DNA from 4 places in the Psychrosphaera aestuarii genome. Region 4 is predicted to be linked to each of the others. Evidence: predicted binding sites of a transcription regulator. Region 4 holds the regulator's gene; each other region holds the start of a gene.
What was found. Region 4 encodes LexA, which represses DNA repair genes until DNA is damaged. Its sites were predicted from a motif close to TACTGTATNNNNATACAGTA; they were not measured.
Positions count from the first base shown of each region.

Region 1: J9318_RS00630 (recombinase RecA) is a predicted target of LexA. The motif match lies at 1,835-1,854, and genes of this name have one in related genera.
Region 2: dinB (DNA polymerase IV) is a predicted target of LexA. The motif match lies at 2,151-2,170, and genes of this name have one in related genera.
Region 3: recA (recombinase RecA) is a predicted target of LexA. The motif match lies at 2,700-2,719, and genes of this name have one in related genera.

Region 1 covers NZ_CP072844.1:122,290-126,607, forward strand. Annotated here, with positions in the region: gene J9318_RS00625 (Y-family DNA polymerase) at 1-1,067, opposite strand, end outside; gene J9318_RS00630 (recombinase RecA) at 1,085-1,825, opposite strand; gene cobO (cob(I)yrinic acid a,c-diamide adenosyltransferase) at 2,004-2,615, opposite strand; gene fusA (elongation factor G) at 2,808-4,318, shown strand, end outside.
Region 2 covers NZ_CP072844.1:2,780,011-2,784,328, reverse strand. Annotated here, with positions in the region: gene nqrF (NADH:ubiquinone reductase (Na(+)-transporting) subunit F) at 1-771, shown strand, start outside; gene J9318_RS12595 (FAD:protein FMN transferase) at 777-1,817, shown strand; gene nqrM ((Na+)-NQR maturation NqrM) at 1,820-2,032, shown strand; gene dinB (DNA polymerase IV) at 2,208-3,275, shown strand; gene J9318_RS12580 (M17 family metallopeptidase) at 3,353-4,318, shown strand, end outside.
Region 3 covers NZ_CP072844.1:2,853,560-2,857,877, reverse strand. Annotated here, with positions in the region: gene mutS (DNA mismatch repair protein MutS) at 1-2,062, opposite strand, end outside; gene J9318_RS12935 (CinA family protein) at 2,166-2,666, shown strand; gene recA (recombinase RecA) at 2,775-3,815, shown strand; gene J9318_RS12925 (hypothetical protein) at 3,950-4,318, opposite strand, start outside.
Region 4 covers NZ_CP072844.1:365,163-369,480, reverse strand. Annotated here, with positions in the region: gene J9318_RS01790 (energy transducer TonB) at 1-378, shown strand, start outside; gene J9318_RS01785 (tetratricopeptide repeat protein) at 394-1,704, shown strand; gene J9318_RS01780 (BLUF domain-containing protein) at 1,793-2,212, shown strand; gene lexA (transcriptional repressor LexA) at 2,247-2,864, opposite strand; gene plsB (glycerol-3-phosphate 1-O-acyltransferase PlsB) at 3,007-4,318, shown strand, end outside.

The DNA of each region.
Region 1 (4,318 bases), 240 kb from region 4:
ACTAACTGATTTAAAAGAGAAGTCGTCTCTAGCTTTGTTTCTTTATCACTAAAGATGTCATTCATTCGGGGCTCATATGACTGTAGGTCTGAGCATTTCATTCTTATAGTAACCACAGGCTCTGCTAATTTTACAGACTCCAAGTGAAGTCTAATTAAACTAAGCCATTTTACTTTTCTATACTCGCCACCTGCAGCTTCAATCGTAAAGTCTAAACCCTCATCATATCGGTATAACAAACTAAATATCAGCTGATGGGTAACTAAGTTCCTATTTTTTAGATACTCCTCCAGTTCTTGCAGCAAGGTTTTGATTGGATGAATAAGTATTTCTGAATTTGATATTTCATATAGTAACTCGAGTGTTCTCTGGTAACGCCTTGTTGGAACAAAAAGAGCCATCGGGTACTTAATTTGCCCTGACAACTGCCCTAAGTATTTAAATACAGACAAGTCGAATCGTTTGGATAATGCTTTTAAAGGTATATTGAGCAATTGACCAATGTTATTTAAACCGACTCTACGAAATTGCTCTTTTTGTTTATGTGTTACATCAAGATACCCGACCGGCAAATCATAAAGGTACTTCTGTGCCCTATCTTGATTTTCGTAAAGTGTATTATGATTAGAAAGGGCTAATAACTTAGCGACCAAAGGGCTACTGGCTGAGCTATATGAATATGAAAGCTTTAATACAGACAATTGATTGGTAATAGCCTGCCAATACTTATATACGTTTTTATATAATCTCAGCATAGTATCTATTCTGATATAGATACCATGAGGTAAATCTAGGCAAATATCAGCGGTATACTTATAAAGCCGGTTAGCAATATCATTTAAACGTTCCTCTTCAATTTCTTTTTTATACTCCAATACTTTTATATTCGCTGTCATCGATATAGCCATTGCTAGGCCCATATCTATTTTTATTCCCATGTCTAGTGCTGGTTTATTTAGCTGAACAACACGCATATTTATATTATCAACAATGATTACCGCCTGTGTATTGTCAGCTTCTGTACTATCTAATTGCAAAGAGTGGAAATTTAAGTAGAGCCAAAGCATTACAGATCATGACCTAATTAGTTATTAACAATATTAGGGAAGGCCACAACGTTACTATTTCCGTTGCTTAATTTTATTTGGTCTTCCGTCGTCAACTCACCCCATTTTTGATTCATATCAACGACAAAGGCTTTTGAAGCTGTGCCTCCTTTTTGCTTATCTACTTTTACTTTTATGCCACTCGGATCTGGAAATAGTGACAAGCTAAGCGCACTTGGCAATGATAAAAACTCTGTCTTTGAAATGTTAGAATAGCGATTAACGTTCTGATTTTGCAGATGGGAATACCTTATCAAAACGAGACTTGCGCCACCTCGTTCGCAAGCCAACATTAATCGCCTTACTTGCTTTATAGATAATTGCGCTTGCCATAACACAACCGTGCTGCAACAACCGCTACTCAAAGCCTGTTCGGTGGCCCAAAGTGCTTTTTTATCGTCGTAAACAGGCAATATTAATGTTGATGTTAACTCCAACCCATTTGCTAATAAAAACTCTGCATTTAATTGAATCGGGGGAGCGATAAACACACACTCTTGTTTTTCAGCCTTTTGTTTATTGACTAAATATGGGAATAAAAGCCTAAGTTCACCAATGCCTAATGGTGTTTTTACCTCAATGATCCCTTCTGTTGGAAAACCGCCATGAAGAATTTGATCTAGCTCATCGTATTGTGTGGAGACTTTACAAATATGATTATCATTTTTACAACCATACCAAAGTAAGCCTTTATTTTGATATTCATCTAGTTCTAACATAACACCACCTACTGTTTATTTATACAGTATAATAACAGTTAGAGTTTATGCAACGCGATAAATAAAAAAAGCCACCGATTGGTAGCTTTCTGTTTGAATTATATGGCGTTATTTTAAGCGTACTGTAATGCCGTGGTGATATTGCCTAGTACTTTAAAAAGGACTGTGTTAAACAAGATCAGTAGTCAAAGCCTTGTAACGCCTTAACTCCTGAGTCAAAGGCATGTTTAATATTTTTTACTTCACTTACTGTATCTGCCGCTTCAGCCAACTCACGATGGGCCGCTCGCCCTGTCACGATGACAGACTGCATTTTAGGTCTATTAGCTATGGTTTCTAATACTTCTTCTAATGGTAAGTACTGATATGTAATCATATAAGTCAATTCATCTAATAACACGACATCAATTGATTCGTCTTGTAGAAAGACTTTGGCTTTTTGCCATGTTTCCAATGCGGCTTTTGTATCGCTTTCACGATTTTGGGTATCCCAAGTAAATCCAGTTTTCATAACAGCAAAAGGAACGCCTAACTTTTCTAGAAGATTACGTTCGCCACATTCCCACTCACCTTTAATAAATTGAGCAACCGCTGCTTTTTTATCATATCCAACACAACGGGTAACTACACCAAAACCAGATGTAGACTTACCTTTACCATTTCCTGTTATAACTTGAAAAATGCCCTTTTCCACTTGAGCAGACTCAACTCGTTGATCAACTTGTTCTTTCAAACGTTGCTGACGTTCTTTATGTTTTTGATCTTTAGTTTGTTGTGATTCTTCGTTCATCATTTTCCAAAAGTTATTCTACACTGTTATCCATACAGATTATGTAAGGACTTGGGCCAATGCAACTAACAAAATTTGATAGAAAACCACAAATATAAATAAATTTTTACGAAAAGTGTGCTGTTCTGGTTAATTAATGATAGAATCCGGCGGCTTTTTTTAACCAACTTATTGAGAAGATAGAGTAAGACAATGGCTGACTTATCGAAGTATAGAAATATAGGTATCTTCGCTCACGTAGATGCTGGTAAAACCACTACAACTGAGCGTATTTTGAAATTAACTGGTCAAATCCACAAGACTGGTGAAGTACACGACGGTGAGTCAACAACTGACTTCATGGAACAGGAAGCTGAGCGTGGTATTACTATCCAGTCAGCTGCAGTAAGCTGCTTCTGGAACGATCACCGTTTTAACGTTATCGATACTCCTGGACACGTTGACTTCACAGTTGAAGTTTACCGTTCTCTTAAAGTATTAGACGGTGGTATTGGTGTATTCTGTGGTTCTGGTGGTGTTGAACCACAATCAGAAACTAACTGGCGTTATGCGAATGACTCAGAAGTTGCACGTATTATCTTCGTAAACAAATTAGACCGTATGGGTGCTGATTTTTACCGCGTAGTTAAGCAAACTAAAGACGTACTAGGTGCTAACCCACTAGTTATGGTTCTTCCTATCGGTATCGAAGACGAGTTCTGTGGTGTTGTTGACCTATTATCACGTAAAGCATACATTTGGGATGACACTGGTCTTCCTGAAAACTATGAAATCACGGACATTCCTGCTGATATGGTTGACAAAGCAGAAGAATATCGTGAAATGCTTATCGAAACTGCTGTTGAGCAAGACGATGACCTAATGGAAGCGTACATGGAAGGTGAAGAGCCTTCAATTGAAGACATCAAGCGTTGTATCCGTAAAGGTACTCGTACAATGGACTTCTTCCCGACTTACTGTGGTTCTGCATTCAAAAACAAAGGTGTTCAATTAGTTCTTGACGCTGTTGTTGACTACTTACCATCTCCTACAGAAGTTGATCCTCAGCCTCTTACAGATGAAGAAGGTGAGCCGACTGGTCGTCACGCAATCGTTTCTGCTGACGAGACATTCAAAGCATTAGCATTCAAAATCATGGATGACCGTTTTGGTGCACTTACGTTCGTACGTATCTACTCTGGTATGTTGAACAAAGGTGACACAATCATGAACGCTGCGACAGGTAAAACTGAGCGTGTTGGCCGTATGGTTGAGATGCAAGCAGATGAGCGTAAAGAACTTACTTCAGCACAAGCGGGTGACATCATCGCTATCGTTGGTATGAAAGGTAACGTTCAAACTGGTCACACATTATGTGATCCTAAAGACCCAATTATCCTAGAGGCAATGGTATTCCCTGAGCCAGTAATCTCAATCTCTGTTAAGCCTAAAGATAAAGGTTCAACTGAGAAAATGGGTATTGCGATTGGTAAAATGGTTGCTGAAGATCCAACATTCCGCGTTGAAACAGACCAAGATTCAGGTGAAACAATCCTATCTGGTATGGGTGAGCTTCACTTAGACATCAAAGTTGACATCCTTAAGCGTACTTACGGTGTTGAATTAGAAGTTGGTGAGCCTCAAGTTGCATACCGTGAAACTATCACGCAGCCAGTTGAAGATTCATACACGCACAAGAAACAGTCTGGTGGTTCTGGTCAATT
Region 2 (4,318 bases), 630 kb from region 4:
GCTATTCCAGACGGTGAAAGCGTGCCTTTCCGTGCGGGTGGTTATATCCAAATTTCTGCGCCTCCACATCATGTTAAGTACTCAGATTTTGATGTACCAGACGAGTACCGTCCAGACTGGGAACGTTTTAACTTCTTCAGCATAGAGTCAAAAGTTGATGAAGAAACAATCCGAGCTTATTCAATGGCGAACTATCCTGAAGAGGAAGGCATTATTATGCTTAACGTTCGTGTAGCTTCTCCTCCGCCTAATAACCTGTCGTTACCGGCTGGTAAAATGTCTTCATATATTTGGAGCTTAAAAGCGGGTGATAAAGTTACAATTTCTGGTCCATTTGGTGAGTTCTTTGCTAAAGAAACTGAAGCTGAAATGGTATTTGTTGGCGGTGGTGCTGGTATGGCTCCAATGCGTTCACATATATTCGATCAATTACGTCGATTAAAATCTAAGCGTAAAATTAGTTTCTGGTATGGCGCACGTTCAAAGCGTGAAATGTTCTATGTTGAAGACTTTGATGAGTTAGCAGCAGAGAATGAAAACTTTGAATGGCATGTTGCACTGTCTGATCCTCAACCTGAAGATAACTGGGAAGGTTATACAGGCTTCATCCACAACGTACTTTATGAAAACTACTTAAAAGATCATGAAGCGCCAGAAGACTGTGAGTTCTACATGTGTGGTCCTCCAGTGATGAACGCGGCCGTAATCAACTTGCTTAAAGACTTAGGCGTTGAAGACGAAAACATCCTACTTGATGACTTCGGTGGTTAGTAGACGTGACTCGTAAACAAGTCGTATTAACATGGCTGGCCCTTATTGGGCTGGCCATTTTGCTTTTTTTTCCAAAGCAAAATAGTGAGCAAGCGCAGCCTGTTTTACTGCAAGGTAAAACTATGGGTACAACCTTTAACATCAAGCTTTATCCATCGGCAGAGCAACTTTCTCAGTACAACCTTTATGAAATGGTTAATGCAGAGTTAGAGCAAGTGAATGCACTTATGTCTACTTATATAAGTGACTCAGAGCTCAGCCTATTAAATCAGGCAAAAGCCGGACAAACTCGGATAATGTCGCCGGAAACAATCATTGTATTAAATGAATCAAAACGCTTGTTTAACGACAGTGATGGCGCTTTTGATCCTACAGTAGGTCCACTTGTTAATTTGTGGGGGTTTGGACCTGATGGACGAGTACTAAAACGACCTAGCGACGCAGAAATTGCAAATGTTCGCGATTGGGTTGGTATGGACTTAATTGAAGTTTCTGGTAACGCGGTTACTAAAAAGCACGACAATTTATATATCGACTTTTCGTCTATAGCTAAAGGTTTTGGTGTCGATCAAGTTGCAAACGCTCTAGAGCGCATAGGTATATTTAACTACCTTGTAGAGGTGGGTGGAGAAATGCGTATTTCTGGTGCTAAACCCAATGGCGATAAATGGGCCGTTGCAATTGAGAAGCCGGTAACGGATAGACGTGAAGTGCAACTTATTATTCGTCCTGAAAACTTAGCAATGGCAACATCAGGCGATTATAGGAATTATTTCGAGCAAGATGGCGTGCGTTATTCTCACACCATTGATCCAACATCCGGTAAGCCAATTACTCATAAATTGGTCTCAGTCACCGTGTTACATAAGTCAGCAATGACAGCGGATGCAGCTGCAACTATGTTGAATGTGATGGGTCCAGTGAAGGCTATCGAATACGCGGAAGCAAATAATTTGGCTGTTTATTTAATTGTAAAAACAGACGATGATTTTAATGGCATAATGTCGAGTAAATTCGAAACATTGTTTCCACAGAAAAAGGGCTAATCATGCAAGTATTCTTATTAACTCTTGGTTTATTACTCATTGTATTTGTAGCGATGTCAATCGGGTATATATTGCAAAAGAAAACTTTAGCAGGAAGCTGCGGTGGTTTAGGCGCGTTAGGGATAGATAAGGCCTGTAATTGTGACAACCCTTGTGACAGGCGAAAAGAGCGTTTAGCGAAAGAAGAACGCTGGAAGCAAGATCAAATATTGTAACCATCGGTTAAAATCATTAAATTTAAAAGGGCGTTTGCCCTTTTTTTGTGCGTCACACCCTCAGTTACTCAGAAATAAAATCGTAGCGTATGGGAATACATCTTTGTGTTGCTATGGGTACTGTTTTTATATACAGTTGCATTGTCTGTACTTCCCTTATTAAAGGGTGAGGTTAATGAGTAAACAAAAAAAAATTATCCATGTTGATATGGACGCCTTTTATGTATCAGTCGAAATTCGTGATAATCCAGAATTACGGGATAAGCCTGTTGCGGTAGGCGGTCGCTCTGATCGTCGAGGCGTCTTGTCTACATGTAATTATATTGCACGTCAATTCGGCGTTAGTTCCGCTATGCCCACCTCTTTGGCTTTAAAAAAGTGTCCAAATTTAATCGTTGTCCCCGGACGCATGAACGTATATCAAGAAGTTAGCCAAACAATAAGACAGGTCTTTAAACGTTTCACCGATAAAATTGAACCATTGTCGTTAGACGAGGCCTATTTAGATGTCACGGACTGTTCACTTCATCGTGGTTCTGCGACGTTAATTGCTGAACAAATTCGCCAAGAAATTTATGACGCAACAGGTCTAACAGCGTCAGCAGGTATAGCACCAATAAAATTTCTAGCTAAAATTGCATCTGACCAAAACAAACCCAACGGACAATTCACGATAACGCCATCTGAAGTACTACCCTTTATAAAAACAATGCCTTTAAAAAAGATCCCAGGGGTAGGTAAAGTGACGGCTGAAAAACTAAGTCATCTGGGGCTGAATCTGGGCGTTGATATTCAAAACAGTAATGAGAGCTTTCTAAGCCAACACTTTGGAAAGTATGGACACGTGCTTTGGAATCGATGCCAAGGAATCGATAATCGAGAAGTAGAAGTATCAAGGGTCAGAAAATCTATCGGTGTTGAACGAACCTTTGATCAAGACATTTCAGATATAGAGATCCTATTTAACGTACTTTCCGTAAAGCTACTTCCAGAGCTAACAAAGCGCTGCGAAAAAAAAGTAGTAAACAGACAGTTAACTAAATTAGGTGTGAAAGTTAAGTTTAGTGACTTTCAACAAACTACCAAAGAGCAAAAATACCAAAGAATAGATGAGACTATTTTGAGACAACTTCTGTGTGACGCATTGGAAAGAGGTAAGGGTAAGGCGGTCCGATTACTTGGTGTACACGTTGGCTTGTCCGACCAAGAAGATGAAAAACATCAATTAGACTTAGGTTTTTAATCTTAACTTACGTATTATTGTTAACAATTTGTATTCACAGTTTTGTTTACTAACATTATAAATTTAGAGAGATTTTTATGGCCCACCCAACTCCTTTGGTTATTTCAAATATAAATACAGCCCTTAGTGATGCAAACTGGGACGCATTGATTATTGTAGGTCAAACCTTTGATTCAGGTTTACCAGATGATCTACTATCGGAAATTAACAAGCTCGCCGAAGTAGATAAACGCGTAAACAAGTCAGAGGTTACTTTCGTGTCTGATCTGGTTGCCCAGCGCCGTGTCATTCTTGCACCTACTGGACCATTGTATCGATACTTTGACGATGTTCGTCGCTATTTTGATGCAGCAAAGTCGGCAGCTAAATCTTTATTAGCGATGGGCTCAGTAAAACCGCTATTGGTTGTGTTAGGTAATGATGACATCAAGTATCAGAATGCAACAGCAGTGTCGTATTTAGGCTTTTGTCAGGCATTTTGGCAACCTTTAGAAGCCAGAGAAGCATTAGGTGACAGTATTGAGCCTGTTAGTCTAATGGGGCTTGTTGGCGATAACATAGATGCTGCAGAAGCCGCAGCTATTGCAAGTGGTCAATATGTAGCGCGAGACCTTTGTGGAACAGAGCCAGAGCGTATGGCCCCGCCACGCTTTGCTGAATATTGTAGTGACACATTTAAAAACTCGAATGTTAACGTATCCATCATCGACAATATGAAAACGTTAGAATCTGAGTTTCCTTTATTATGGTCAGTAGCTAGAGCATCAGTGGAAGTTGAGCGACATCAGCCTCGCGTTATTCGTTTGGAATACATACCTCAAGGCAATATAGAGAAAACCTTGATGCTGGTAGGTAAAGGCATCGTTTATGATACAGGTGGTGCAGACCTTAAGGTTGGTGGTCACATGGCTGGTATGAGCCGTGATAAAGGTGGAGCAGCCGCAGTAGCTGGCTTTATGAAAGCGGTATCAGAAATTGCTCCAATAGGAATTAAAGTTGTAGCTGAAATCGCAGCAGTAAGAAATAGCATTGGCGCTGAGGCG
Region 3 (4,318 bases), 560 kb from region 4:
TTGCTGTTTCTGTCATTTCTACCATAAAGGTTGAACGACCAGACGCCAGATCATCAGACGCCCCAATTCGAGTAAAGATTTTGTCAATTTCACCAATCTCAGCCTGGCTCGCGGGTACAAATGAGCCAATATTTGCCATTAAAGTAATTAGGGCAATCTGACGCATGTACGTCGACTTACCGCCCATATTTGGTCCAGTTATGATTGCCAAACGTCGCTCGTCACGCAAATCAACCGGATTTGAGATGAATGGCTCTGACATGACTTGCTCAACAACAGGATGACGACCTTCAGTAATATTTATGACTCTACCGCGAACTAAAGTTGGTTTATTGTAATTTAATGACTCTGCACGTTCTGCAAAGTTACATAATACATCTAATTGCGCGATTGCTTCGGCGGTGCGTTGCAGAGGTTGAATCACTTCAATTAACGAAGTGAGAAGTTCGTCATATAACTTCTTCTCAAGGGCTAGCGAACGACTTTGACTCGTTAATACTTTTTCTTCATGTTCTTTTAACTCTGGAACAATATAGCGTTCGTTGTTTTTTAGTGTTTGACGTCTAATATAATGCTCTGGTACTTGTGCCGAGTTTGCTTTGCTTACATCGATGTAAAAGCCATGTACCCGGTTATACCCTACTTTTAACGTTGCTATACCAGTTTGTTCGCGCTCTCTAGCTTCAAGCTCTTCAACAAACCGAGTAGCACCTGCACTTAGCTCTCTTAACTCATCAAGTTCTGGGCTGAACCCTTCTCGAATGACACCACCGTCTCGGATTAAGACAGGAGGGTTTTCAATAATTGCACTATTTAATAATTCAACAATAGTTGGCAAATCTTCGACTTGGTTTATCAGTGCACTAAGGCGACTTGCTTTTGCCAGATTCAGAGAAGCTTTCAGTAAAGGGATGACGGCTAATGAATTTCTTAAACGAGCTAGATCTCGAGGTCTTGCCGAACGTAATGCAAGCCTAGCGACAATTCGTTCAATATCACCGATTTGTTTTAAATAGTTTTGACCATCTTCAAAAATACCGCCTTGCATCAGTGCATCTACTGCATCTAGACGTGCTGAAACTTCAAGTTGCTCGCGACTGGGCATATGGATCCATCGTTTCAATAATCGGGATCCCATCGGCGTTGATGTTTTATCAAGTACACTCGCTAAAGTGTTGTCGTTACCACCAGATAAATTATGAGTTAGCTCTAAGTTTTTACGAGTAGCCGAATCGATCAAAATAGTAGTGTGTAACGACTCGATAGTAATATTACGAATGTGAGGCAATGCAGTACGCTGGGTATCTTTTACATATTGCATTAAGCAACCTGCAGCTGATAAACCGGCTGAATAATTTACTACGCCAAAACCAGTTAGCTCTTTAGTATTAAACTGTTGGTTCAATACACGATGCGCACTTTGCAGATCAAACTCCCAATCGGGTCTACGGCGAGCGCCTTTATCTCGATCTATAAAAGACGTATGTGAAAACGACTCTGGGTATAGTAGTTCGGCAGGTGATATTCTTGTTAACGTTGCTTGTAAGTCTGCGAGTTGTTCAAACTCGTTAAGTAAAAAACGACCACTATTTATGTCTAAATATGCAAGTCCAAACAAAACCCCTGTTTTGCCATTTTTCTCGAATACAGACGCAATTAAATTATCTTGTCGGTCAGGTAACAAATTTTCATCAGTTACCGTGCCGGGCGTAACAATTCTAACTACTTTACGATCAACAGGGCCTTTACTCGTGGCCGGATCACCTACTTGTTCACAGATTGCAACCGACTGCCCCATTTGCACCAGCCTTGATAAATAATTATCTACCGCATGATACGGTACACCCGCCATAGGGATGGGTTGACCATGTGCTGTGCCTCGCTTTGTAAGTGATATATCTAAAAGTTCAGAGGCGCGCTTAGCATCATCAAAGAACAACTCATAAAAGTCGCCCATTCGATAAAATAAAAGCACATTTTGATGGTCTTTTTTCAGTTTTAAAAATTGCTGCATCATTGGCGTTTGAGCTGCAATGCTTGCATCGCTGTATAAATCTATCATTACAAAGTATGGACTGACGGTTGACTATTAATATCGTATATTGTCACAGATCAGTTAACGAGTGTCTTGTAAAAATTGATTTTAGCGGCTTGAGGAGTGAAAAATGAACGGCTTTACCAACGCTAGACGTTTACTAGCAGAGCATTTATTGGAAAACGGATGGACCATCACTACGGCCGAGTCATGCACTGCTGGTGGGGTGTCTTCGGCAATTACAGATTTAGCAGGTAGCTCGGCATATTTTAACGAGGCTTACGTTACCTATAGTAATGAGGCGAAACATCGTTTATTGGGCGTAAGTAGGAATACATTGGATACTTATGGAGCGGTCTCGGAAGAAACGGTTGCAGAAATGGCGACAGGCGCTTTAAAAGCCGCCGATGCAAATATAGCAATTGCGGTGAGTGGAATAGCTGGACCAGGTGGCGGTACAGAATCTAAACCAGTTGGAACAGTTTGGTTTGCATTTGCAGTGTCTGTAACTAAAAATAATAAGGAAATTACGGTATACACTCACAGACAACAGTTCGATGGAGATCGACTTGCAGTAAGAAATAAGGCAGTGCAATTCTCATTAAATCAATTGGTTACGATTTTATTATAAAAATAATATAAAAAAGATTCTATACAGTATTGATACTGTTTAATTATACAGTATACTCATTCCATAAATTTTGGTGGAAGCCCAAACAAAGTCATTCCGGAGAGTTAAATGGACGCAAATAAAGAAAAGGCACTTGGTGCAGCGTTGCAACAAATTGAACGCCAATTTGGTAAAGGTTCAATTATGAAGCTAGGCGATAGCAAAGCACTAGATATAGAATCAGTGAGCACAGGTTCGCTAGGATTAGATATTGCATTAGGCATAGGCGGATTACCTTGTGGTCGTATTATCGAAATTTACGGTCCTGAATCTTCTGGTAAAACAACATTAACGCTACAAGTTATAGCGCAAGCACAGAAGCAAGGTAAAACTTGTGCTTTCGTTGATGCTGAGCACGCACTTGACCCAATTTATGCAGCTGCATTAGGTGTTAATGTTGATGAGTTATTAGTTTCACAGCCAGACACAGGTGAACAAGCTTTAGAAATTACCGATATGCTAGTTCGTTCAGGTGCTGTAGACGTTCTTATTGTCGACTCTGTAGCCGCGTTAACGCCAAAAGCTGAAATTGAAGGTGACATGGGTGACTCGCACATGGGTCTACAAGCTCGTTTAATGTCTCAAGCGCTTCGTAAACTAACAGGTAATATTAAGCGTTCAAACACACTTTGTATTTTCATTAACCAAATTCGTATGAAAATTGGTGTTATGTTTGGTAATCCAGAAACCACTACTGGTGGTAATGCATTAAAATTCTACGCATCAGTTCGCTTAGATATCCGTCGTATCGGTTCGGTTAAAGAAGGCGACGAGATTATTGGTAACGAAACTCGGGTTAAAGTTGTTAAAAACAAGGTTGCACCTCCGTTTAAACAAGCTGAATTTATTATCATGTACGGTAAAGGTATTTCTAAAGAAGGCGAACTTATCGATCTTGGCGTTAAAAATAACGTGGTTGATAAAGCAGGTGCTTGGTATGCATACAACGGCAGCAAAATTGGCCAAGGTAAAGCAAACTGTATTAAGTTCTTAAAAGAAAATACCGATATTGCGGAAGAAATTGAAACAAAATTAAGAGATATGTTGTTGTTACAAGCAACAATAAAAGATGAAGAACCAGAAGATAAAGACGCGACCTTAGAAGGTTAGTTCTTAGGTTTTCATTTAGTAAGATTGACCCTGTTAAAGTCGCCTCAGTTCAAGGCGGCTTTTTTTATGTAAATAAAAAGTAGTATTAATTAACCACTATTTACGACTAACGCCACATAACAATGTGACACTGACTAAAAACGATACTGCGCGGTTAACGCAAAAGACTTCTGTGTGTGTTTAGGTGTCCAGTTCAGCCAAAGTGTTCTGTTTGTATTATCACTAGTTGTAATGGTTAGCTCCGTACCTAGCTGCCAATTATCGCTGTATTCATAGCGATAACTTAACGTTACGCTTTTGCCGTCGCTACTATTTGGATCAAATTCATTATTATCTTTGTCTAAAACTCTAAAAGCGTCGTGGCGAATAGAATATCTATGTTGTGCGAGTTTATAATTTAGCATGACGTACCAGGCTCTAAAGTCGTTAAAAACGCCGTTTTCAATATCGCCCATTTTAGTTTTACCAGTCATTACTTGCGCAAGAAGTCTAAACTCACGATT
Region 4 (4,318 bases):
ATGTCTCCGGACATTGCAGATGCAGGTGACGCTGGTTTTGATTTTAGCGCAGATGTTAGTGGTGATATGGCTTTACAAAGTGGATTAGCACTCGAGTCAGGCGATGGTGAATATTTACCAATCGTTAAAGTATCGCCAGTATATCCTCGCAGAGCTTTACAGCGCGGTATTGAAGGCTACGTAATTGTTGAATTTGTGGTGGATAAAACCGGCGCAGTTAAGTCACCTATTGTGATAGAAGCAAACCCTGAAGGTTTGTTCAATCAAGCAGCTTTAGACGCAGCCCTTAAGTTTAAATATAAGCCTCGCGTAGTCAATGGCGAAGCAACGGAAGTAAGTGGTGTACAAAACCGCATTACTTTTGAAATTAACGGATAATTCGGAGCAACTACTGTGAAAACACTTATTACGTCCTCTCTCATCGCAACGGGTCTACTTTTAGGCAGCTCATTTGTTGGTATTGTACCTAGTGTTGATTTTGCCAACGCGCACGCGGAACAAAAGCGAAAGCGTACGCCGTCATTAAACTCACGAGTATATAGCCAGTTAGCAAGAGCACAGCAACTTGCTGATGATGGTGACGTAAAAGGTGGATTAGAAGTATTAGACTCCGTAAAAGCGAAATCAGGCAGTTTAAACAGCTACGAAACCGCCATGATGTATAACTTTTATGGCTTTATATATTACAACGCAGAGCGAATGGCTGAAGCAATGTCCGCTTTTGAACAAGTTATCGCTCAAGATCCTATTCCGGAATCACTAGAAAAAAGTACACTTTTCTCGTTAGCACAGCTGGCCATGGCTAGCGAAAAATACACGAAAACCATCTCATTTTTAGAACGCTGGGAAAGCATTAACGAAGGTGAGATCCCGGTTAAGAATAATGTACTTAAAGCCCAAGCAAGCTATCAAGGCAAAGACTACAAGGCTGCGGCTAAATATATAGATTTGGCTTTAGCGGAAGCAAAAGCTCAGGAAGTTGAACCAAAAGAAAACTGGTTTGTACTGCAACGCGCCGCCTATTTCGAGTTAAAACAACCTAAAAAAGTGGCCTCAATTTTAGAAGAAATGGTACGCCGTTTTAACAAGCCTGAATACTGGGTGCAATTAGCTGGCATGTACGGCGAAACGGGTGCCGAAGATAAACAACTTGCGGTATTAGAAGCTGCCTATCAGCAAGGTTATATTTCTAAGCAATCCGACTTTAGAAATCTTGCTCAAATATATTACTTTAATGGCTTACCATACAAAGCGGCCTTGGTAATGCAGCAGGGAATTGACCAAAATGTATTAATCAAAAACGTAAAAAACGTTAAGTTTTTATCACAAGCATGGTTAACCGCTAAAGAATACGATAAAGCTGTAGAGACTTTAGAAGTACTATCTGCATTAGAAGATACTGGTATCGCCCACCAGCAAATAGCCGAAATTAGACTTCAGCAAGGAAAATATAGGGAAGTGATCAGTGCTGCATTTGAAGCAGAACAGCGCGGTCAACTATCAAATCCCGGTAATTTATATCTCGCCCTTGGTATGGCTCACTTTAACTTAAAAGAATTTGAAGCTGCCATCGACGCATTAAATATGGCGGCGGAATATAAAAATGTTCAAAAAATGGCTACTCAATGGCTTAAGTTTGTAGAAAAAGAGAAGTCGACTAGCGAGCAATTAGCATCAAATCACAATCCCAGAACCAATAGCTAAACGATAATAATTACTTCGACAATTTATCGGCAACATTGCTTGTTTTTAACTATGCTTATGACAACTCCAATAAATAGGATTCGAAGTAATGAGCCTTTATCAATTAGTCTATATTAGCAGAGCAACAAAAGCCTTTAGTGACGAAAAGTTAAGTCAATTATTAACAAAAGCAAAAAGTAACAATACAAACTTAGATGTAACAGGAAACTTGATTTACAACGGTGGCGTTTTTCTCCAAGTTTTAGAAGGAGATATGAAGGTAATTTTAAGTTTGTACAAAAAAATTCAGCTCGACGATAGGCATCACAAAGTTAAAAAAGTTTACTTTGAACCAGCAAACTTCAGATTATTTAGTCGTTGGTCAATGAACATGATGAATCTGGATTGCGAGAAGCCAAAAAACCTACAAATTATAAAAGATATACTTGATGCAATTGATGAGGATAAGCTAGTGGACGGCATGTCACCGCCCATCAGGCTATTAAAAGAGTTTTCTAAAATAAGTTGATTTTAACAACTCTTAAATAAATTAATCTGTTCGGTTACATCAAAGATGAGTTTCTGATTACGCCTACCGCCAATCCTTCAATGGCAAAGTCTTGATAGTTTAAGTCTACTTTGATTGGGTCAAACTCTGGGTTTTCTGCATGGAGAATTACTTGGCTACCTTTGCGCTCTAGTCGTTTAACCGTTACATCCTCTTCAACTCTTGCTACAACAACTTGGCCATCTCTAGCAGTTTGCGTTTTATGCACCGCTAACAAATCACCATCTAAAATACCAATATCTTTCATACTTTCACCTTCAACTTTCAATAAAAAGTCGGCCATTGGTGAAAACATACCAGGATCAACATTTACATGTCGGTCAACGTGTTCCATAGCTAATATTGGCGAACCAGCCGCTACTTTACCCACTAATGGCAAACCAATATCGTCATTGGCCACTTCTTCAGTTAATCGAATGCCGCGAGAGGTGCCAGGAAGCATTTCGATAAAGCCTTTTTTTGCTAATGCCTTCAAGTGATCTTCAGCAGCATTAGCTGATTTAAAGCCTAAGGTTTTAGCAATTTCCGCTCGTGTAGGTGGCATTCCTGTTGAGGTAATTGAATCTCTAATTAAGTCTAAAATTTCTGATTGTCTTGCAGTAAGTGGGCGCATCATCTGTTTTTCCATACAGTAACATAACTGTCAGTATATACAGGCATTCCGGTTGTGCAACATAAAATTAATAAGAATGGTGGGATTTTAGTTAACCTTTGTTAAAATCCCCCGTTGCTTTCATTTTTGTATTAAGGTTTTTATGTCCATTTTAAATGTATTGATGTACTGGTTAACTCGTCCGTTTATCCGCACACAACTAGTCACAGACGAGAAAAATACCGAGAACGGTATTGATTCAAGCAAACCGATTTCTTATGTCCTTATGACTAACTCGTACACGGATAAGTTAGCCTTAAAACAAGCGGCTAAACGCCTTAACCTACCTTCACCATTTGGTAAAATCGACATTGAAGGTGAGTCAGTAAAACGCACTATTGGTGTAAAGCCCGTTGACTCTATTTTTATGAATGAGAAACACCATGCTAAACGCGCTTTAAAAACCGGTCAGGCAATGCTTGAGTTGGTTGAGCGCACCGGACAAGATATACAATTTGTCCCGGTAATGATTTGTTGGGGAAGAAACCCTGGCACGGTGAAAAACAGCAATCGTAAAACGCGCTTAATGGATATCATTACGCAAAAATTACAAACTACTCCATTTAGAAAAATGATGATCGTTCTTTTATATGGTCGTCATAGTTTTATTCGTATTAGTAAGCCGGTATCTCTACAAAAAATGGTTAACGACTTTGGTACGTCTGAAGATACAGCTCATAAGCTATTACGCGTGGCGCGAATTCACTTTGAACGCCAGCGAATTGTAGCAACAGGCCCAAAAGTAATGGCTCGCCAAGCCTTTTTTAATAGTATGTTGGCTAGCCCCGCATTAAAAAAAGCGTTACAGGAGGAAATGGAAGATAAAGACATTTCTCTAGATGAAGCCAAAGCTAATGCTAAAAAACTACTGGAAGAAATCGCAGGTGATTACAACGAAAATTATATTCGTATGGGTTCTCGCGTTTTAACTTGGGTTTGGAACAAAATATACAATGGCATTCGTGTCCACAATGCCGACAAGCTAAGAGATTTGGCGCAAAAAGGCCATGAGATTGTGTATGTGCCTTGTCACCGTAGCCATATGGATTACTTGTTACTTACTTATGTTATTTACCATGAAGGACTTGTTCCACCGCATATTGCCGCTGGTATTAACCTGAACTTCTGGCCTGCAGGCCCTATTTTTAGAAAAGCTGGCGCTTTCTTTTTACGACGCAGCTTTAAAGGCAACAAATTATATTCGGCGGTTTTCCGTGAGTATCTTTCACAACTCTTTATTAAGGGTTATCCGGTTAAATACTACACAGAAGGTGGACGCTCTAGAACTGGACGCTTGTTGTCACCTAAAACCGGTATGTTAGCGATGACGATCCAATCTATGTTACGTGGTGTTGATCGCCCAATCACGTTAGTGCCTGTTTATATTGGTTACGAACATGTGATGGAAGTGAATA